Regions from separate parts of the Oceanobacillus alkalisoli genome, predicted to be linked through region 2. Evidence: a T-box and tRNA genes for the amino acid it is inferred to sense, from the RefSeq annotation. Region 2 holds a T-box; the other holds one or more tRNA genes.
The links. The T-box of region 2 lies ahead of L3V42_RS11875 (valine--tRNA ligase). A T-box ahead of a tRNA ligase gene usually reads a tRNA of that ligase, here a tRNA-Val.
Positions count from the first base shown of each region.

Region 1: it has a tRNA-Val gene. The T-box ahead of L3V42_RS11875 (valine--tRNA ligase) is inferred to sense a tRNA for this amino acid. The anticodon was not compared.

Region 1 covers NZ_JAKNRA010000016.1:32,111-41,146, reverse strand. The annotation lists gene L3V42_RS15880 (ABC transporter ATP-binding protein) at 1-570, opposite strand, end outside; gene L3V42_RS15875 (ABC transporter ATP-binding protein) at 560-2,299, opposite strand; gene L3V42_RS15870 (hypothetical protein) at 2,500-2,751, shown strand; gene L3V42_RS15865 (YjfB family protein) at 2,970-3,164, shown strand; tRNA gene L3V42_RS15860 (tRNA-Val) at 3,239-3,311, shown strand; gene L3V42_RS15855 (hypothetical protein) at 3,665-4,072, shown strand; gene L3V42_RS15850 (hypothetical protein) at 4,403-5,290, shown strand; gene L3V42_RS15845 (hypothetical protein) at 5,679-7,097, shown strand; gene L3V42_RS15840 (SDR family oxidoreductase) at 7,795-8,688, opposite strand.
Region 2 covers NZ_JAKNRA010000009.1:38,472-47,507, reverse strand. The annotation lists gene hemB (porphobilinogen synthase) at 1-91, shown strand, start outside; gene hemL (glutamate-1-semialdehyde 2,1-aminomutase) at 106-1,395, shown strand; gene spoVID (stage VI sporulation protein D) at 1,782-2,753, shown strand; gene L3V42_RS11885 (YutH/CotS family kinase-like spore coat protein) at 2,818-3,810, shown strand; gene L3V42_RS11880 (YszA family small membrane protein) at 3,807-3,995, opposite strand; T-box leader at 4,141-4,365, shown strand; gene L3V42_RS11875 (valine--tRNA ligase) at 4,421-7,063, shown strand; gene L3V42_RS11870 (ATP-grasp domain-containing protein) at 7,100-7,990, opposite strand; gene L3V42_RS11865 (bifunctional folylpolyglutamate synthase/dihydrofolate synthase) at 8,050-9,036, shown strand, end outside.

The sequences.
Region 1 (9,036 bases), on a different contig from region 2:
CGTTAGGATCGAACTGAGTATAAGCATGACAATCAAGGTCCCGGCAAGCGTCAGAACACTTGAGAAGATTTGAATGACCGATTGGTTGAGCGTATTATTGACGTTATCGATATCGTTTGTCAGTCGGCTCATCAATTCCCCGTGTTGCCGTTTATCAAAATAAGAAATCGGCAGTCTGTGAAATTGTTCAAATAAATCCTTTCGCAAGTCAAATACCGTATTCTGGGCAATGCCAATCATCCAGAAGTTTTGTAAGAAAATCGTAAGTGAATGGAAGAGGAAAACAAAAATCAAGCCGAGAAGCAGCGTTCCAAGTCCACTTGTTTCTCTGGTTACAATATAATCATCAATCGCCATCCCAATCAGATAGGGACCAAGTAAACCGAGACTAGAACTAAATAACACCATGAAGATGACGAGAAAAAGCATCCCTTTCTGCCCGGAGAGGTATTCCCAAATCCGTTTTAGGGTAGCTCCCATATTTTTCGCCCGTTTGTCTTGATTGACCTGGATAGAATCAAGCCTGATCTTCTCATAGTGGAAGGGAGCCTTCCAGTCTTTATTCGACATTTGCATACTCCTTTCCGTGCTGGGATTCCACAATCTGCTGATAAAGCTTGGATTGTTTAAGTAATTCATCATGTGTCCCTATTGCAAGCACTTCTCCTTCATCCATTAATAGGATCCGGTCAGTAGTTCTTGCGGTGGAAATTTTTTGCGTAATAATCATGATGGTACAGCTGTATGCTTCAATTGCCTGCAGCAATCGTGCTTCTGTCGCAAGGTCAAGTGCACTTGTACTATCATCAAGCATGAGTATCTTCGGTTTCCGGATCAGTGCTCTTGCAATCGAAATCCGCTGTTTTTGTCCGCCGGAGAGATTCACTCCTTTTTGTCCGACTCTCGTATCATACTGTTTAGGTAAATGCATGATTGTATCGTGAATTTGTGCATCTTTTGCGGCTTGTATCATTTCTGCATCAGACGCACCACCTTTTCCCCAAACGATATTATCTCGAATCGTTCCGGTGAATAGGAGCGGATTTTGCGGTACATATCCAATACTGCCCCTTAAGGTATGAAAGGCATAGGAATTAATTGCTTGTCCGTCAATCCGCACCTCTCCTTTAGTCGGGTCGAAAAGTCTTGGCATCAGTTGGAATATTGATGTTTTGCCCGATCCGGTGGCGCCCATAATCGCAAGGGTTTCTTTTGCTTGAATCGTGAAGGAAACATTTTTTAAAATAACCTCATCTGTTGCAGGATATTGGAAATATACATTGCGATATTCCACTGTACCATCCTTAATTGCAATGTTACCCTCTGTTTCAGCTTCATCATACTCTGACTCACCTTCATCTTCTAATGTCAGTACTTCATTTACCCGTTCTGCCGATGCTTTCGTTCTTGAGAGAATGATAATAATAAAGGAAAACATCGAAATTGCCATCGCAACGCGCATTGCATAATTGACAATAGAAACAACTTCTCCAACTGCTGCATTCCCGGCAAGCGACTGGACGTTTCCGAACCAAATGATGAAGATGAGGCTTAAGTTCATAATAAATAAAAGGATCGGCATCGTGGATTCCACAAAGCGGAAAGTACTTTTCGTTGAAGTCGCTAAATTCTCATTTGCACTCGTGAAGCGGTCTTTCTCAAAATTCCTACGCCCAAACGCTTTAATGAGCCGCATGCCTGCAAGATTCTCCTGCATAACCCGGTTGACGTGATCGACATTCGCCTGAACGTTCGAAAACATCTTACTGGCATACTTCATCACAAGGAATAAAAAGAGTATGAGTAAAGGAACTGTCACAAGAAAGATCAACGCTAGGCGTGTATTTACAATAAATGCCATCGTCACTCCGCCAAGCACAAGGAAAGGGGCTTTTGCCATGATCCGAAGCGCCATGAAGACCATATTTTGAATCTGGCGAATATCGTTCGTAAAGCGTGTCACAAGTGCTGAAGTTGGGTAATTACTTAAGCTTTTAAAGGAAAAATATTGGATGCGGGAGAACAGCTTTTGTCTTAGGTCATAACCGAATGCAAAGCTGACATGAGAAGAATAGAATGAGTTCAACACTCCGACAACGAGGGATAAAGCTGCGAGTCCAATCATGATGCCTCCCCACATGACAATATTTCCTACATCTTCCTGCAGCACTCCCTGATCGATCATCAACCCGAGAAATAAAGGGAGAAGGAGCTCGATAATCAGTTCAGAAAACATAAATATATAAGCCAAAATAATGGATATTTTATAAGGTTTTAAAAAGGAAAAAACATTTTTCAAACGCTGACCCTCCAAGCAAGAAAAATAATAGCAATTATTTAATTATTATAAGGGGAATCGGGTTATTTATCCACTATCATATTTCGGGGGTCGAAGTTTTGTAGCATTTATTGAAGAATGGTTGATTTCATGCTTAGGTCAAGTTAAACTTAGGTTCAAATATACGGGCATTTCAGATCGAAAATAAGGTGGTGGGTAAGATGGCGTTTATACTTTTAATGATTGGTGTTTTTTGTTTCATTTATTTGAAACCTCCTATTTTTAAACAAATGAGTTTTGATTATGTTTATTTACTGATAGTTTTAATTTTACTATCCATCATTGTGATGAATGGAGCCTTTATTGACTTAATGGCTGATGGATTACTTGTAACGGTTACATTTATAATCCTAACACCTTTGTATGTAAAAGCATTTTCAATAATAGGCAGTAAAGGAAAACAGAATCCTTAATTCAACGCAAATATATAGGTCAGTATATACAATATCTTACGCTTAGAATGATTGTTCATCGCTCAGTTGGCAGAGCGCTTAGAGGTCGTTGGTTCGATACAGTGGGAGCTTCTCGTTTGCTCCTAGCTATCAAATTGATAGAAAGAGAGACTTGGAAACGTTCATAGATATGGTATGATAGATATAGTCAAATGATTTACAGAGAAAGGGGTAAGGAAATGGATATTGCAAAGCTTTCTACAGTATTAAGCCAATCCCAAGTGAAGCAGCAAGCAAGCCTTTCAGTAATGAAAATGATGATGGACACTGGAAAAGTTCAAGCGAATGATATGCTTGAAATGCTGGATGAAGGTGTAAGTGCACCGGATGCAGGTCATCCGTATTTAGGTGGAAAAATTGATATTCAAGTATAAAAAATACGAAATGTAAAATGTTGCTTGCAAGAAATGTAAATTTATTGTATACTAAATCTTGCAGTTGAAAAAACGATTCCGTAGCTCAGCTGGGAGAGCGCTACCTTGACAGGGTAGAGGTCGTTGGTTCGAGCCCAATCGGAATCATTAATTGAAACGCTTGTCCTGTAAGGGATTGAGCGTTTTTTTGTATTTGTAATCATTATAAAATGTTTGGTTTTGTTGCCCAATTGTTGTCTAAATAAGAATAACAAGTGTTTTAGCAAGCGAATTAGCATCCATTATAAGATATATCTAGGGTCATAAAGGCTTATATTAAACCAAGTATGGAGATTTGTGAAAGAATATATACTTCAACCAACGAGGCACTTAGTTGAAGAATGAATATGACTATTTTGATTATAGAATAGTTATTTATTGCTGTGAAGTTTAGGGGTATTCTAAATCAATATGGTATTATTTAATTATTAATAATATTTTATTGGAGAGGGGTAAAATTAATGCTTGAGCCACTTACAAGTTTATTGGTACAAGAGTTAGCTAAATCAATCAAAAAATCAAGTTCTATTACAGAGCAAGGTGATCTTTCTAAACTAGAAAATGAAGCACGTCTCCAAGAAATTGAAAACAGAATTTCGGAATATCAAGCTCGAGTTGCACAAGAGTTAGCAATAGCAAAAAGAATTGAAACTGCAGCGGAAGTAGAGATTGAAGAGTTTTATGATAATAGTGGTAGTGGAGGCGTTGGTCTTCAATCTGGTTCGGAAGGTGGCTTTAACTTGGGGGTTAATGGGAACGGGAGAAAAGTAACCAAGCGTATTTATAGATTTAATGGTGTGATTGGTTCGGAAATTGAAGGTAAGGATATCCTAGTTGAACAAGAGCTTTCAGAAAAAACATACGAGTAATTTCATTTTATAAATAATTTAATAATTAATCATTTACTTTATTCTAATTTCTAATAGTATATTGGGTTACTCACATAATTAGGGTATTACTTCATCTTTCTTCATATAACGGGTGCTATGCTTAAAGAAGGATAAGCACTATATGTTGACAGATATTTAACATACCAAACGACTTTTGAAAAAAGTACCTTTTTTTGTTTTAGAAACGCAGCAAAAGGAGTTGCTGCAACAGATGGAAAAAATACTAGAATAACTTACTCTAAACAAAGGAAGAATTAAATTGGTAATGTAATTTGTATGGTAGAAATAAGTAAGCGAAAGGGGAACCATATGAATTTAGAAATCTTAATCTCAACGATAGTGACGTCAACAGCAGCATTAATTGCCATCATCGGAGGATTTTTAGTTAGTAGGGTCATTACGCTTTCCAGTGAACAAAATGGGATCAATAGAAAACTAAGAGAAATAAATAATGAAATCACTGCAAAAGAAGATACTTTGTCCCAAGTAACGGACTATATCATAAGTGAAGATGCATTTGATTTTATAAGGGATAATGTTGAGGAACTATCAAAAGGTAAAATATCATTGGAAGAAATACATAAAGAGGATCGATTTACAGGATTAAGTTTGGAACAGTTGTATCCATATGTTAAAGAATATGAATCTATTTTTAATGAAGTAAAAGACCTTGTAAGCCAGTTTGATTCTGTTCCTAGTGATTTTTATAAGTTTAAAAAAAGATTATCCACTGAAGTTTCCCAACCTGGAAAACTAGATTGGTATGAATTAGCATATGATTATATATATGAATCATTGCCTAGTAAAAATTCGGGTTACCCTTATCTTCCAGATATATCATCTTTATCAAATCTACATAAAACAGTACCTCCAGTAAATCATTATTATCGCAACCAAGTTAAAATAAAGGAACAGTTAGAAACGGAATTGGCAGTCTTAAAACTCCAGAAAATAGAGCAGGATAAAATTTTAACCGAATATGGAAAGCCTAATGGAGTCTGGAGTGGTTTAGCTGTCCTCATATACAGTGGTATTGTAGGTATCGCTTACCCAGTAACATTATTGCCTTATCCTCCAAACACATATAATGATTCACTTACAAAAGTGGTATTAATCATTCTATTTTTAAGTGAATTAGTGGCTCTATTCGGTTATCTAATCCTAGCGATGCGAAAATTAACGAATGATGGTAAATAATAAAAATTACATAGCCCAAACATATATGGGTTGGCTGACAGGGAGGTATAATCAGCATACAATAGCTTTTTGATGTTTTAATATTAATTTAAGTACAGTTATTTAACAAGAATGTGAAATTACCATTGTATAATTATATTAACCTAAGTATAAACAAGGCATCAAAACACTTGATTTAATTATGGTACAATAAGACTATAAAATATACTCTCCGGTGGCGTTATTAAAATGGAATCATCTATAACGATTACTCTAGAGTATCTGTTCAAAAACCATGAATTCACAATTTAGAAATATAGTGGATTATTTTTAGTCAATTTTTAAACGCTATAGGGGAGTTTTATCACTTATAAAGTGTGAATTTTACATAGTTAATTAAGGAGGTACTATGCAGACGTATATTAAAGATTTTAGAGTTAGGAAGAGCTTTTCTTTTGGGCTATATAATGCTGTTGTAGATCCTGAAATTGTTTCAAGTCTCATAGCTACAAGGGCTTTATATTGTTACATTGATGATGATTTTAATATGACCCGTGTAAAAGATGGTAAACTTGAAAAATCTAAGATAGACTTTCACACTGAAGATTACACAACGATGGCTAAATTGAAATTTGGCGAAATCAATATTGATGACTTTGAATCTCATTATTTAGCTCATATTTCTGGTGAGAAATTATTTAGAAACTTCTTTTTTTCAAAAGATGAAGATTATATAGATGAATATAGCTATTTTATTTTTCAGCCTATAGTTATTGAGTTGGAAAAGGAAACAGAATACTATTATCGGATTTATCCTGTGGTCAAAGTTGTGAATAATGAAATTGTAGTAGTAGATTTTAACTATTATCCACACGATGAGACAGAGACTGTCGAAGAATTTGCAGATAGATTACTAAGAATTGGAGATAAAATAAAGAACTTAAAACTGCCATATACTTACTTTATAGCACTAGGTCTAGAAATGAACAAAGAAAATGGAGAGTTATTCAACTTTGAATCTAATGTATCTGCAGTATATAACTTTGAAGATATTTCGATAAGGGATGTTCATGAACTAGCAGAAATGTTTTTATCAATGTTATTAAAATATGAGAAATACTCATGGTTCGGAAGGACTCTAATTTCGCTAGATAATCCTAATCTAACAGATAAACAAATTCAATTAATAAGAAATGGATTTGAGTACACAGAAAATAACCCGCTATATGACAGAAAACTTATTAATTTTAGTGAGCATCCATCGACAAAATTTTATGTTTTTGAACATATCACTTTAACAATGGGTGATATTATGGACTCATATATGCCTGCTGCAGTTTTGGATGAGGAGCTAGCAATTTTAAATACTAAAATGATTGTATATTCAAAAGTTGTTGATGATGAATCTTTAGACGAGTTGCTGAAATCAAAAAAAGAACTTCATCTACTGAAGCAACAAATTTCACTTAAATATACAAACATTCTTAAAGCACACACAGTAATGGATTATGCAATAAATAATCTTTTCAAAATAAATGATCAAATTGATCGCATTGATGGGTTAGCAGATATATCTTTTCGACAAAAGGAGTTTACAAAAGCAAAAAGAGATAGCCTTTTTCATTTTATAGTTGGGTTTGTTTCTTTTATCCTATCAATGTCTGTACTATTTGACTATATTGTCAAACCTATTTATGAAATACGATTTGCTCAAGAAATCACTCCATTAGATACATTACTAAACTATATAATGTTTATGGGAGTTTCTGGAGTAGTAGTTATTGCTTTATATCTTTTTATAATGAGAAAGAAGAAAGATAAAAAGTAATATGACATTATAAAAAATGTCGCAGTCTAAAAAAAAATTAACTATATAATGGTGCTATTTTCACATTATATAGAGTAGATAGAACAACCTGGTTATGAAAAGAACATTTGAAGACAGTTAAATTAATTTGGGACTCTCGTTTAACTAAAAAGTTAAATGAGAGGACAGATATTAGGGATACTCAGGAAACGTGATAATATCTGTAGTTTTTATTGATTACTCGTATCGAAATCTAATCAGGACGTAGTGGGATAACTACGGCCCCTCATAATTCTATAGAAATAGATATTCATTTTTACGAATGGATTTGACAAGCCGTTTTGTTCTTCATTTTCAACCCGATCTACGGTATTCGTTAAGCGAAATGTTGAAACATATCGTTTATAGCTTTGTTAGATTGTTGCCCAAATTGTTGTCCAAATGTTGCCTAAAAATATATATTTAACCCTAATAGAACGTATTCAATTGCTTATATATCAAGTGTTTTTGTAAATAAACATAAATGAGAATATGATTACTACAGATTTGACAGGGTAGAGGTCGTTGGTTCGAGCCCAATCGGAATCACTATCTAAAAAGGCGTCAATCCTTTGTATATCAGAGGATTGACGCCTTTTTTTCGTGCCCCTTCCAGTAATAGATTCCGATACAATGAAGCATCACTGATTTCTGGGATTTGTTTGTCTCACACTGAAGATTACAAGTTGATCGGTTTTCCACCAGTCACCCCGTAAATCTGACCGGTGATATAACTCCCTTCATCGGATGCAAGAAGAACATACACCGGCGTAAGCTCTACCGGCTGTCCTGCACGGCCAAGAGGAGCGTTTTGCCCAAACTCAGGGATTTGCCCTTCCAATTTTCCGTTATCGAGTTGTAACGGCGTCCAAATTGGACCTGGAGCGACACCATTGACACGTACCCCCTTTGACGCAAAGTACGAAGACAGGGAAACCGTGAAGTTGCTGATTGCACCGTTTGTAGCTGCATAATCCAATAAAGGGGTGGAAGGATCAAACGATTGAACGGATGTCGTTGTGATAATGGCGCTTCCTGGTTCGAGATGTTCTTCAGCCGCTTTTACCGTCTCAAACATGCTGATGATGTTAACTTTGAAGGTGTCATGCACTTGCTTCATTGGAAGATCACTCAAGGAGGCTTGAGCGATTTGTTGCGCGGCATTCAATACAAGTGTGTCTAGTCTTCCAAAAGCTTCCACTGTTTTTGTAACAATCTCCGTTGCTGCTCCGTCATCCCGCAAGTCATACGGCAGCAATAATGCTTTTTTGCCTGCTTTTTCAATTAATTCTTTGACTTCGTTGGCATCTTCTTCTTCTCCGGGGAAGTATTGAATGGCAACATTGGCACCCTCGCGTGCATAAGCGATAGCAGCGGCACGGCCAATCCCGGAATCGCCACCAGTAATCAAGGCATTGCGTCCTTCCAGGCGATTGTTTCCTTTATAAGCTTCTTCTCCGCTGTCAGGTTTAGGTCTCATTTTATTTTGTATCGCTGGAGTGTTCTGTTCCTGATCCGGAAACTCTTCCGTATGGAACATCTTTCGTGGGTCGGTTAGATATGAATTTTTCATTAAAAATCATCTCCTATCTGTTCGCAAAAAGATCTGAATACCCTATTAAACAGGTTGCGCAATTGTATTGTCACCCTGTGCTTTAATGATTTTCCCTAAGTTCATTTTCTTTAAACTTCTCCAAACCTTACTCTTTTCTCACTCACTCTGCACTACGTCAATTAACTAGAATTTGGAGTATAGATATGCTTCTTATATTAATGAATTTCATAATACGTATTTAATGCTTTCCCATCACCATATGTAGTTGAGTTGGTTCGTTCCCAACTACATATGGTGATGAAAAAGCCGACTTTGGTAATTATGAAATTCATTCATATGTTTAAAAAAAGTAAATAGAACCTAAAA
Region 2 (9,036 bases):
TGAAATGCTGACTTCCATGAAACGTGCTGGAGCAGATATTATTTTAACTTATTTTGCAAAAGATGCAGCAGCAATTTTACGAAAATCATAAGGGAGGAACGAATGATGAAAAACTTTACAAACTCAACCGATGCATATAAAGAAGCAGTTGAACTAATGCCTGGTGGAGTAAATTCACCTGTCCGTGCCTTCAAATCGGTTGGTATGTCACCGATTTTTATGGAAAAAGGGAAAGGTGCGACGATTACAGATATTGATGGAAATGAATATATCGATTATGTATTAAGCTGGGGACCACTAATTTTAGGGCACGCTGATGAACGAGTAACGACAAAGTTAAAAGAGGTAGTTGATAAAGGGACGAGCTTCGGTGCACCGACTGAAATGGAAAATAAACTCGCCGCCCTCGTGAAAGAACGGGTACCTTCTATAGAAATTGTTCGGATGGTGAATTCAGGGACAGAAGCAACGATGAGTGCTATCAGACTTGCCCGTGGATATACTGGCCGTGATCTTGTCATAAAATTCGTAGGAAGCTATCATGGCCACGGAGATTCATTATTAATTAAAGCTGGTTCAGGTGTAGCAACACTTGGTCTGCCAGACAGTCCAGGGGTGCCAGCATCAATTGCAAGTAATACGATTACGGTTCCATACAATGACTGGGAAAGTGTTCAGCTTGCATTTGAACAGTACGGCGATCAGATTGCGGCGGTCATTACAGAACCTGTTTGCGGTAATATGGGGGTTGTTCCACCAAGAAATAATTTCCTGCAAAACCTGCGTGATATTACAACGCAACATGGCGCATTACTTATTTTTGATGAAGTCATGACAGGCTTCCGTGTTGGTTATAACTGTGCACAAGGTTATTATGATGTCTTACCGGACCTTACTTGCCTTGGGAAAGTTATTGGTGGAGGTCTGCCTGTTGGAGCGTTCGGCGGAAAACGGGAAGTGATGGAACAAATCGCTCCACAAGGTTCGATCTATCAAGCAGGAACATTATCCGGTAACCCGCTAGCAATGACAGCCGGTTACGAAACATTAAAAGCAATGGACGAAGCGGCATACGAAGAACTTGGAAAATTAGCAGATAAATTAGAAGCAGGTTTCCGTGAAGCTAGCGAGAAGCACGATATTCCTTTACAAATAAACCGTGTCGGTTCCATGGTTGGTGTATTCTTTACACCAGAAGAAGTAATCAACTTTGAAACAGCTCAAACTTCTGATTTAGACCGTTTTGCAGCGTATTACCGTGGTATGATTGAGGAAGGGATTTTCCTGCCACCATCTCAATTTGAAGGACTATTCCTATCTACTGCACATACGATGGAGCATATTGAAACAACCATTCAAGCAGTCAACCGCGTGTTTGCAAATCTCAATAAGTAATAACATTAAGGTATCCGAAGCATAAAACAGCTAAGGATACCTTAATGTCACGTCCTGTGACCAACGCCGGCATTAGAACTTCCTGTTCGGAGGTAACCCTGGCGAGACCCCTTAGTGCTCAGCGCGAGGAGGCCGGCCGCTCAGCAGGTGCGAGGGGTGTCTGGACTGCGGACCTCCAGAAGAGAATTTCGGTTTCGGACACTTACGCTGAATGAAAGTGATTGGGATTTTAGCTTTTTTGAATAATACATTTTGAAGACCTGATACATGAGGATACTCCTCTAGTTGTGTCAGGCTTTTTCATGCATATCTCCTTTTATCCATTCATATAGATAGTGTATACACAGGCTTTAACTGTATAGGCAATGGAGAAGGGAGGAGTTATTTTGTCTTCTGCTAATCAAGGCTTTCAATTTGAATTACAAGAAACATTGTATTTTGACAAAGGTGATGAAGTACTCGAGTTAATCGGTGTTTCACTTAATCCTGAAGTAGAGATTCAATCATATGATACGTATGTGTCTATCCGCGGGGAGATTGAACTACGGGGAGAATACATGCGTGATGAACAACGAATAGACGAAACAGATCATCTTACACTCGATGACTTGGATGCGAAACGATTTGTGCACCAGGTAGAGAGTAAAGAAGATAATATGGCTGAATTTTATCATCGTTTTCCTGTAGATATTTCCATTCCGGAATACCGGATTGAGAACATGGATGATATCAGAATCGAAATTATTAACTTTGATTACGAATTACCGGCCAATTCAAAATTACAGCTTACAGCAGTGGCAGAAATCCAAGGTATCAAAGCGCAAGTTGATTTATGGAAAGAAAAGGAAACAAAAGAAAGAGAAGTAGAGTCTGAGCAGGACGAAACGTCAGATTCATTTACTTTTGAAGTAGAAAGAGAAGAAAATGAAATGGAAGCGGAAAGAGTAGAAGAAATCGAGGAAGCCGGGTCCATGGAAGATGTTGAAACTGCAACTGCAACGGAGAAAGTAGAAGAAGTTGAAGAAATAGAAGAAGGAATAGAAGCAAACACAGAACGAGAAACGGAAGATGTAATGGAAAATGAGTTGACGATTCGCGCGAAGGAAGAAGAGGAAGGCGAAGAAGAGGGCGGACCGGCAGAAGTTGTGAATGATGTTAGTTATTTAACAGATATATTCCGCCATGAAGAATCGGAAAGCTATACAAAGATGCGAATTTGCATTGCCCAAGAGGACGACACGATCGATTCAATTGCGGAGAGATTTCAAGTTAGTGCCTTACAATTAATTAAACAAAATAAGCTTGATGATGACTTTGACATTAGCGAGGGACAGTTATTATATATCCCGAAGAAATAAAGCAATCCCCTTGTGAATGGAAGCAAGGGGTTTTCTTATGTTAAGCATTCCGGAGGTTATCAGGATGGAAAATCAAACAGAAATTCTTAAAGCTTATCATTTATTTCCCCAAGGAATTGTCCCTGTTACCGATAGGCTTGATAAAGTTAAGGCAGGCGGAAAAGAATATGCATTAAAACGAAGCAGGCTGAATGAACAATCCATACAAACTTGGAAGTCTATCTATACGAGAGCAAATCAACAGAATCTTCATGAAGTCATCCCTGTTTATTTAACAAGGGACCGGAAAATGTATGTCGAATCAGCGGGTGCATTTTATTACCTGACCCCATGGATTGAGACTAATAACAGATTTATAGGTGAAAACCGGATCCAGTCCATATATAAACAAATTGGCCGGATACATGTCCAAACGAAAAGTTTGCACCGTCTAAACAAGCAAGAATTGTCCAGTCGATTTCAAACCTATCAGAAAAGTTGTTCAAAAGATGAAAGTCGGCTTCTTGCATGGATTGAGACAATGGAAGAGAGCCATTATCCTTCTCCTTTCGAACTGCAAGTCTTAACCCACTATCGTGATATTCGTTTCTCCCTCAATCGATCTCAACAACTCGTTGATGAGATTCTCTCTTATGCTGAAGGGGAATCGGACTGGGGAATCAGTTTAAATCATGGTAATCTACAAGCCGGTCATTTATTTGAACACTATATTATTAATTGGGAGAGGGCTTCTTATAAACATGCTATCTATGATTTATATGACCTTTTCCGCAACGGGGCAGTTCAAGAACCACAATTAAAAAATCATTTCCTGCAAAATTTCGCCATCTACCTGGAAGAAAATCCGTTAACCTCCTTGGAACAAGCTTTACTTTGTCTCTACCTGCTAAATAGCAATAAATATTTACGGATTGTGGAAAATTATCATACAGCTAAAGAAAATTATCCCTCTCATCTTACGTTATCGATTGAATTAGAACAGATTTATCGTCAATTAATCTTCGGGCTGAGTTTCCAAGAAATGCTTGAACAAAAGATTAGAAATGACGATGTTTAAATCCATTCCAAGTAAAAAGCAAGATAGAGAAAGATGAAAATACCTAGTAAAAATACGTCTAATGTTGTCGGGAGTATAATTGTACGGAGAAGCTGGTATACTAATAACGGCATCATTGCTTTTTCTAAACCGAACAGGCATTGTCTCGCCCAAGGAGGCAGACGATACCGGTAATACCGACCCATAAGATCACCTCATAATCATTGATGATATTCCTTGCTATATCGTATGTAATGAAGTTTTATTTGTTCCTTCCGAACATATGATGAAATGAAAGATAAAGTTGACGTATTCAAGCGAAGTGTATACAATATAAGATAAGAAAATATGAAAATGCAAATGATTGGGAAGAGTACAGGATGAACGCCTACAGGAAGGGAAATGATTTGCTGAGAATTTCCTAGGAAGGTTGTGCTGGAAGGTCGCCCATGATGCAGCAGCTTTGAATTATAGTAAAAGCATGCCGGTAAAATGCCGATATCTATCAACGAGTGTACAAATATTAATTTGTAAACAAAGGTGGTACCACGGAAGTTAACTCTTTTCGTCCTTTTTTGGAAGGATGGAAAGGGTTTTTTTAATTGTAAAAAATAAAGGAGGCTGATCGGTAATGTCGGATAAAAAAGTAACATTGCCATCAAAATATAATCCAAATGAAGTAGAGGCAGGTCGTTATCAGTTTTGGCTGGAGGGGAAATTCTTTGAGGCTCCAAACGACCCGAAAAAAGAACCTTATTCTATTGTTATTCCCCCGCCAAACGTAACGGGCAGACTCCACCTCGGGCATGCGTGGGACACGACGATGCAGGATACGATTATTCGGATGAAACGAATGCAAGGGTATGATGTGCTCTGGCTTCCAGGCATGGACCACGCAGGAATTGCAACCCAAGCTAAAGTTGAAGCTAAACTGAAAGAAATGGGAACGAACCGTTATGAACTCGGCCGGGAAAAGTTCCTTGAGAAATCTTGGGAATGGAAGGAAGAATATGCTTCCTTTATCCGGTCACAATGGGAAAAGCTCGGTTTAAGTGTTGATTATTCAAGAGAGCGTTTCACACTCGATGAAGGATTGTCTGATGCGGTTAAAGAGGTTTTCATCAAGCTTTATGAGAAAGGACTCATCTACCGGGGTGAATACATCATCAACTGGGATCCGCAGACGAAAACAGCACTTTCTGATATTGAAGTGATTCATGAAGAAGTGGAAGGCAAGTTTTACCATTTTAAATACCCAATCAAAGATAGTGATGAATATATCGAAATTGCTACAACACGTCCCGAGACAATGCTTGGAGATACGGCGGTAGCTGTTCACCCAGATGATGAACGGTACCAGCATCTCATTGGCAAAACGGTAATTTTACCACTTGTCGGTAGGGAAATTGAAATTGTTTCTGATGATTATGTTGATATGGAACTAGGCTCTGGCGCGGTAAAAATAACGCCTGCTCATGACCCGAATGACTTTGAAATTGGTAATCGCCATAATCTGGAAAGAGTTCTAGTGATGCATGAAGACGGCTCAATGAATGAAAATGCTGGTAAATATGAAGGGATGGACCGGTTTGAATGTCGTGAGCAAATTGTAAAAGATCTAGAGGAAATCGGTGCCCTTCTGAAGATTGAGGAAAGAGTCCATCAGGTTGGCCATTCAGAACGCAGTGGCGCGGTTGTAGAACCATATTTATCAACTCAATGGTTCGTAAAGATGAAGCCACTTGCTGATGCCGCAGTTGCATTACAAGACAGTGACGAAAAAGTCAATTTCTTCCCAGAAAGGTTTGAGCGGACATATCTCCACTGGATGGAAAACATTCGGGACTGGGTAATTTCAAGACAGTTATGGTGGGGACACCGGATACCAGCTTGGTACCATAAGGAAACTGGTGAAATCTACGTAGGTAGAGAAGCTCCTCGTGATCACGAAAATTGGGAACAGGATGAAGATGTACTTGATACATGGTTCTCTTCCGCCCTGTGGCCGTTCTCTACAATGGGTTGGCCGGATACGGAAGCGGCTGATTTCAAACGCTATTTCCCGACCCAGGCACTCGTAACAGGCTATGATATCATCTTTTTCTGGGTAGCACGGATGATTTTCCAATCGAAAGAATTTACAGGGGAAAAGCCGTTTGAAGATGTGCTCATCCATGGATTAATCCGTGATGCAGAAGGAAGGAAAATGAGTAAATCCCTTGGAAATGGTGTTGACCCGATGGATGTCATCGCTAAATACGGAGCAGACTCTCTTCGTTACTTCTTGTTAACAGGTTCAACGCCTGGACAGGATTTACGATTCCACTGGGAGAAGGTTGAATCAACATGGAATTTTGCAAATAAGATTTGGAATGCTTCCCGGTTCGTTTTAATGAACTTAGAGGATTTCAATTATGATGATATTGATTTGTCAGGAGATCTTTCGGTTGCTGATAAATGGATCCTGACAAGATTGAATGAGACGATTGATCAAGTAACGAAGAATACGAATAAATATGAGTTTGGTGAAGCAGGACGTCATTTATATAACTTTATTTGGGATGAATTCTGTGACTGGTATATTGAAATGGCGAAATTACCACTTTATAGTGACGATGCAGCCCAAAAGAAAACAACACAATCCGTTTTAGCCTATGTGCTTGACCAAACGATGCGCTTGCTGCATCCATTCATGCCGTTCATTACGGAAGAAATTTGGCAGCAATTGCCACATGAAGGGAAATCCATTACGATTGCAAGCTGGCCGCAAGTAAAACAAGAATTGCATGATGATGTGGCTGTTAAGGAAATGTCGCGCTTAGTGGCAATCATCAAGTCTGTTCGTAATATCAGGGCAGAAGTTGATACCCCAATGTCCAAGAAGATCAATATGCTGATTGAAGCAGAGAATGAGGAAATCGTCTCTGAACTGGAGCAGAATCGTACGTACCTGGAACGCTTCTGTAACACGGAAAAATTAGCAGTTGCAGCTAAGCTGGAAATTCCAGATAAAGCAATGACAGCTGTCGTAACGGGTGCAGAAATATTCCTGCCGCTGGAAGGGCTGATTGATCTTAACAAAGAGTTGGAAAGACTGGAAAAAGAGTTGGATAAATGGACAAAAGAAGTAGACAGAGTGAAGAAGAAATTATCCAATGAAGGCTTTGTAAGTAAAGCGCCGGAAGCTCTTGTTGAAGCAGAACGCCAGAAAGAAAAAGACTATCTAGAAAGACAGGCAAAAGTAAAAGCAAGACTGGAAGAATTAAAAGGATAATGGAATATAGAAAATGGCTGGGTTTCCAGCCGTTTTTTAATAATCTTTTATCTTGTTTAAAACATATTCCATCATATAATCTGCCGCATTGATTCCTGTGCATTCATATAGATTCCGAATATGTGCATTGGAGTTTATTTCACAGATAATTGGCTGATTTTCCTCACCATACAGTAAATCTACTCCGGCAAAATCTGCTCCAATTGCTTCTGTTGCCAGCACTGCGATCTCTTCTTCTGATTGTGTTGGTGTATAAGCTTCCATCCGACCTCCCGCCGTAATATTGGCTCGGAAATCATTGTCAGACTTTCGCTTCATAGCAGCGACGACCTTATTACCAACTACTTGAAGGCGCAGATCAACTCCATAACTCGTTCGGACAAATTCTTGAAAAACAAATGGTTTATTGCCAATTAACTCGAGTTTCTTATTGAGTTCTTTTTTACTTTCAACAAGATATACTTGCTCACCGAAGGAACCGAACGCTTCCTTCATTATAAGAGGAAAGCCGATTTCCTCGATTGCCATCTCGATAACTCGTTCATCAAAACTTCCTGTGTGAAATATTTTGGGAGCAATTATTGTTTTTGGTATTGGCAGATTTAATTTAGCAAGTGCTTGATAGGTCGCGATCTTATCATCACTTACAGCGATTACCTCGGCCTTATTAAATACAGGAACACCTAGGTATTCCAATTGTTTCGCTAAATAAATATCTTTATCCGTAAATACAACATAATCAGGGAGAGGCATTTCTGATAATACATCAAGTTTTGAAGTTGTAAGCAAACTAAGTAAATCATTATTTTTAATGAGTTTTGCTTTACTATTGAATTTTTCTGCTGCCTTTTGCAGCATCTCTGCGAAATCAAGAAACTTACTTCCAGGCAAGTTGCCGTTATAGATTATCCATCCTGTTCGTTTCAACATTCATTTTCCTTTCTGTTATAATGAATTTACGATTAATTGAGGAAAGCGGTGTTATCATGTTTTCTACTATACAAGAGGTGGAAGTGTTTTTCAATGAACGAAAAAAGTTAGGAATGAAGCCGGGTCTCGAACGGACTCATGAGTTGCTAGCCCGATTAGGTAATCCAGAAAATCATTTTAAAGCAATTCATATTGCTGGCACGAACGGTAAGGGCTCGACACTGCATTTTATTAAAGCAGCTTTGCAGGCAAATGACTATGAGGTCGGGGTTTTTACATCACCGAGCTTCACAGGGGTACGCGGACATATTTTGTTAAACGATCAGGAAATCCCTGAAAAAATAATGGTTGAACAGATGAATCACATTCTGCCGCATGTTATAGAAATGGACGAAGCGGATTTGGCGCCAACAGAGTTTGAAGTACTTACTGCTCTGGCGTTTTGTTTTTTTGCGCAAAATGGGGAATTTGTTCTGATCGAGGCGGGCATGGGCGGTCGATTCGACACGACGAACGCCGTGCAGCCGATTCTGTCGATTATTACATCGATTGCACGCGACCATATGGATTATTTAGGTGAAGGTGAGTCGGAAATAGCCTGGCATAAAGCTGGAATTATTAAGGAAACAATACCAGTCGTTGTCGGAGATTTGGATGAGGAAGCATTTGCTGTAATGAAAGAAGAGTCCCGGAAAAAGCACGCTCCCTGTTTTAAACTTGGAATGGATTTTAACCGCTTGTATTTCAATCTGCAAATGAAAGGAGAGCATCAGCAAGATAATGCTTCAATTGCTTTACAAGCTTTACATATTTTAAAGCAAAGTGGTTTCAAACTGGACTTCGAAAAAGCAATCTGCCAAATAGAGGATACCATGCTGCCTGGTCGATTTGAATGTGTTCAGCACAATCCGGTAGTTATACTCGATGCTGCTCATAATCCGGCCGGGATAAAAGCTTTTATTCAGACTGCTCATGAGCAATATCCTGATGCGAACAAACAAGTCATTGTTGCCATGTTTCGCGATAAAGCAATAGCAGAAATG